One region of the Corynebacterium coyleae genome, then DNA from elsewhere that is predicted to be linked to it. Evidence: predicted binding sites of a transcription regulator. Region 1 holds the regulator's gene; the other holds the start of a gene.

Region 1 (2,406 bases):
TCGCGCCGACGCATAAGCCTGATTTCCGACTCGAAATCGTCGGCACTTTCAAACGACTTATACACAGATGCGAAGCGCAGGTATGCAACCTCGTCAAGCGCACGAAGTGGCTCGAGTACTGCCAAACCAATCTCGTGAGCAGGAACCTGCGAGCTGCCCTGCGCACGCACGATTTCTTCGACTTCTTGTGCGAGGCGCTTCAGTGCATCGTCGGAAACGTCCCGACCTTGACATGCACGCCGCACACCAACGATGAGCTTGTCGCGGTCGAACGGCTCACTTACTCCATTACGTTTGACGACGGTGAGTACCGCGTTTTCAACAGTGGTGAATCGACCACCGCATTCTGTACATTCACGGCGACGGCGAATTGCAGAGCCTGCTTCGACAAGTCTGGAGTCAGCGACTCTGGTCTGTTCGTTATGACAGAAGGGGCAATACATAGGGCTCAGACTACCCCTCTAGCGGACCACCTCCGAGTCTGCGATGAAAACCGGCTGGGACGACCCCGGCACCTGGCTTGCATCACTAAACACTCCACCAAACGCAGAGCCGGCTAAAAGCGCTCCAGTCAGCAACGCTGCTAAGACGAAACCTTCCTTGCCCTCGCGGTGAGATTCGAATGCCTCAGATACATATTCCCGACGTCCATAACCTAGGTTCTCTGTACGCTCACCCTTTCGATCAATAACGTCAAGCGTTCGAACACCGCTATAAACACCGCTACGATCTCGTCCTGGATTAAGGTCCCACACCTCGACCGGCTGCGCTAACCGAGGCGTCCGAGATACACCGCAATCGCTCCCATACCCACTGTTCACTGCTGGATTAATCGTTACCGACATTTCACTCTCCTTCAATCTCGTGCACCACTGTACGAATGCACTCGACATGTTCGAATATGTAATCGTTTGTATGTTCGACTCCGCTTACACGTTCGATTTATAGCAAAGCGAGCAAACACTGTCTAGCCCAAAGTGGAAAATATCGAACAAACTTGCCCTCTCTGGTAGGTTCTATGCCTACAGACCTAGAAACAGAGACACGCGGAAAGAAGAAAAGCAGTGGCAAAGAAAAAATCTGACGCAGGCAATCTCGACATGAGCACACTTTCAGACAGGCAACGTCGAATCCTTCAGGTCATCCAAGATGCCGTTGTACTCCGCGGCTACCCGCCAAGCATCCGTGAGATCGGCGACGCTACCGGGCTGCAATCAACCTCATCCGTGGCATACCAGCTCAAGGAACTGGAGAAGAAGGGCTTCCTGCGCCGCGACCCCAATAAGCCGCGTGCCGTGGATCTGCGCCACCTGCAACAGACAACCAAACCGAAGCGCAAAACCCCCCAGCAGGACACACCCGAGGACGCGACTCCCGCGCGTTTCGTTCCAGTTTTGGGACAAATAGCAGCTGGTGCACCTATCCTGGCCGAAGAAAACGTCGACACCTATTACCCACTTCCTAGCGACCTACTCGGTGATGGCGACGTTTTTATGCTTCAGGTTGTTGGAGAGTCCATGCGCGATGCCGGCATCCTCAACGGCGACTGGGTTGTTGTACGTTCGCAGCCTGTTGCCGAGGAAGGCGAGTTCGTCGCTGCATTGCTTGACGGCGAGGCGACAGTCAAAGAGTTCCACCGCGATTCCACCGGTGTGTGGCTCCTTCCCCACAATGATGCGTTTGCCCCAATCAAGGGCGATAGCGCAGAGATCATGGGGCGTGTTATTTCCGTTTTCCGCACTCTTTAGCGGGAATTTGCCCTCCTTTAGGGGCAAACCAAACACAATCGCAGACATCCGGGCATGAATGTCTGAAATACTGAGTACTCCGACCAAAACGTTTGAGGAGTGCGATGTACGCCGAGGAGCGCAAACGCCAGATTGCGTCACTTACTGCTGTGGAAGGCAGGGTGAGCGTCGCTGAACTCGCGGAAAAGTTCGATGTCACTGCCGAAACGATCCGCCGCGACCTCACCGCACTTCACGCCGATGGGATTGTGCACCGCGTACATGGTGGTGCTGTTGCAAACCAAGCGTTTCTCACCTCTGAACTCCCGCTCGATGCCCGGTCTCGTGCGGCATCTGATGCGAAAACCGCGATCGCGAAAGCTGCACTGGATTTTCTCCCCCGCCACGACAACGCCGCGATTTTTCTGGATTCTGGCTCTACAACCAGTTACTTTGCACAGTTGCTTTGCGAGGGCACCCGCGCTCAAGACTGCTCTATCGTGACAAATTCGCTGCCAATCGCCCTGGATCTTTCCTCCGCAGGCCTTGATGGCGTACAGCTTCTTGGTGGGTCAGTTCGTGCAATTACGCAAGCGGTAGTTGGTGCGACTGCACTTCGAACGTTGGCATTGCTCCGCGCCGATGTCGCATTCATTGGTACCAATGCTCTGACGATTGA
Region 2 (2,406 bases), 170 kb from region 1:
GACCGCCACCGTTCGCAAGAATTAGGCGCTGACGGACTATGCCGCTGCATAGTGGATCCTGACCCGGACCACTATGCAGCGGCATAGTGTTTTTAGGGGCTAGCCGTGAAGCGTGAGGCCCCAGTGCTGCATTGCGCCTGCGATTTCCATGCCGCTGGTGAGCGTCTTGTTGTAGTCGCTGCCGTTCGACGTCACCCCTAGCGCCCATGCGTCCGTGCCGTCGAACGCGAAGATCGCGCCTCCGGAATCGCCTCTGTCAGCGATGTTGCGAAACACGAATTGGCCGGCCCTATCTACCTCGACGAATTTGCCGCAGGAGTAGCCAGTGGTGGCACCGAGACGGCAAATGGTCATGTTGCCTTGCCCCGCTTGGGCTGGGGTGATCCAGCCCTTCAATCGGGAATTTACGGGCAGTGCGGAATCCACGTACGGCTTGGCATCGTCGTAAATCTCAATCAGTCCGATGTCGGTGCCGATAAAGCCCGTGTTGTCGCGCTCGTAGAAGGATTCGACCATCTCGCCCACAACCAGTGACCCGCCGTATTGGTTATTGACGTAGAACTGGTCACCCACATCGCCGCAGTGCCCGGCAGTAACGATGAATGTGCGGTTCTCCCGCGACGCGATAAAACCAGTAGAGCAGTAGCTTTTGTTCACGTTGTAAATCTTCGCGCCAGGTACAACCTTGCCCGGAGCCTCGAGAAACAGCCAGTCCTGTTTGTTGTGATAGTAAATGCCCAGGTTGTCGTCCCTGCCGGTTACTCCCGCGCCGTTGTTTCGTGGGTCGATGCGCTGCGGGTCCACGGCCTGCGCCTGTGGTTGCTGCGGCTGTGCGTGCTGTCGCTGTGCTTGCCTTGTGGGGCTGGATTCCGATTGCGGGGCGAGAAAGTTCTCGGGAGGGAAATAAAAACTGCTCACTTGGGCGTCGGAGTCGTCGATCCTGCAACGGAATGTGAATTCACCGATGTATTCGTCATTGCTGAGAAAACCGGAGATCTCGCTGTCGAACGACTGTCCCGTGATTGCGTCGGTGGGCACCTCGTGTGCATAGACCGTTAGGGCGTCGTAGGCAACGCCGTCGGCGGTGGACGCGTTTCTGGCGGCGTTCTGACATAATTCGGCGACCTCAGTCGGTGTCAGTTTGGTCTCGGGAGCATCGGCGGCGATATCTTCTGCACCGGAACAGGCAGTGAGCGCAGTGAGCGTGGTCGCGGATGCGAGCGCTACCGAGATTAACGTTTGGATGATCTTCACAGATGTCATGGTGACACATCGTGGCGACGAATGTGTCGACTATGCAGCGGCATAGTTTTTCGAACAAAGAACCGCCGTCTGCTCCAAACTATGCAGCGGCATAGTGAAAAAGCTGCGCAGCCAAGGTGGGGGAATGGCCTCTTTGGGTAGATTTGAGGAAAACTATTGACTCGAACACCTATACGATATATAAAGGTGTCAATGTTTGTAAACAAGGGGTGTGAACATGACAGTTGCAGTGAGCCAGTGGGTGGCTGATCGAACGAGTGATTTGTCGGCAGAGGTGCTCGAAGACCGGATTAAGGTCAACCACCTTTCGGCCAATCACCATCGTGCGCGGATGCTTGAAGCAGTCGGGCAGTTCGATGAGCAGGATCTCGCGTCGCAGTATGGGGAGAAGTCGACCGCGACGTGGTTGCGTAGGGAACTCAACCTGCCCGAACCGACGGCCTTTGAGTATGTGAGGGTTGCCCGGGGCCTGCGCAGGTATCGCCGGTTATTCGAGGCGTTTGAGTCTGGGGTGATGCCGTATTCGACGGTTCGTTTTGTCCTGCAGTTTCTGGACGAGCAAAACGAAGAGGAGCTTGTCGCTCTTGCGTTGTCTCTGGCGTTTTCGGACCTGAAACTTGTGCTCGCCGGTGCCGGGCCGAAAGACGATGAGCCGACCGAGCCCTTCGCCCGGGCCAGCGAGTGCGACGATGGCATGCTTGCGTTCGAGGCCCGTCTTCCCGCCGTGGCTGGGCAGAAACTTCTGACCGCGCTGAAAATGGCGCAGTTGGCCAGTTTTGGTCTGGAGGACGTCGATCCGGAGGATCTCAACGATCCTGAAAAGGTGCAACTGCTTATCGACGACGCCACCAACGCCAAGGATGCTGTCGCCTCTGAGCAGGATCGCGAACCACGGAAACGGACAAAGATCACCGCCGAAGACATCGCGAAGACGGTTTCGCGCTACGGGCCTCCGGAGAAACAGGACGTTTACGCAGCGTTGCTGGCCATGGTGGATATGGTGCGGGCTCACCCGATTAGTCCGCTTCGTAGCCCCGGTGTGCAGGTTAATCTCATGGTGAATCAGGGCGGGGGCTGTTGGATGCCCGAAAACCGTGCCGCACGGTCAGAGGATGTGCGAAGCTACCTTGCTAACGCCGTGGT

Evidence for each region. The regulator LexA, encoded in region 1, represses DNA repair genes until DNA is damaged. The targets are predictions, from matches to a motif close to CGAACANNTGTTCG.
Region 2: CCOY_RS08165 (HNH endonuclease signature motif containing protein) is a predicted target of LexA. The motif match lies at 1,426-1,439, and genes of this name have one in related genera.

What each region holds. Positions count from the first base shown of each region.
Region 1 is NZ_CP047198.1:1,514,301-1,516,706, forward strand. It holds gene nrdR (transcriptional regulator NrdR) at 1-443, opposite strand, end outside; gene lexA (transcriptional repressor LexA) at 1,101-1,748, shown strand; gene CCOY_RS07375 (DeoR/GlpR family DNA-binding transcription regulator) at 1,853-2,406, shown strand, end outside.
Region 2 is NZ_CP047198.1:1,681,625-1,684,030, reverse strand. It holds gene ileS (isoleucine--tRNA ligase) at 1-25, shown strand, start outside; gene CCOY_RS08170 (S1 family peptidase) at 100-1,263, opposite strand; gene CCOY_RS08165 (HNH endonuclease signature motif containing protein) at 1,481-2,406, shown strand, end outside.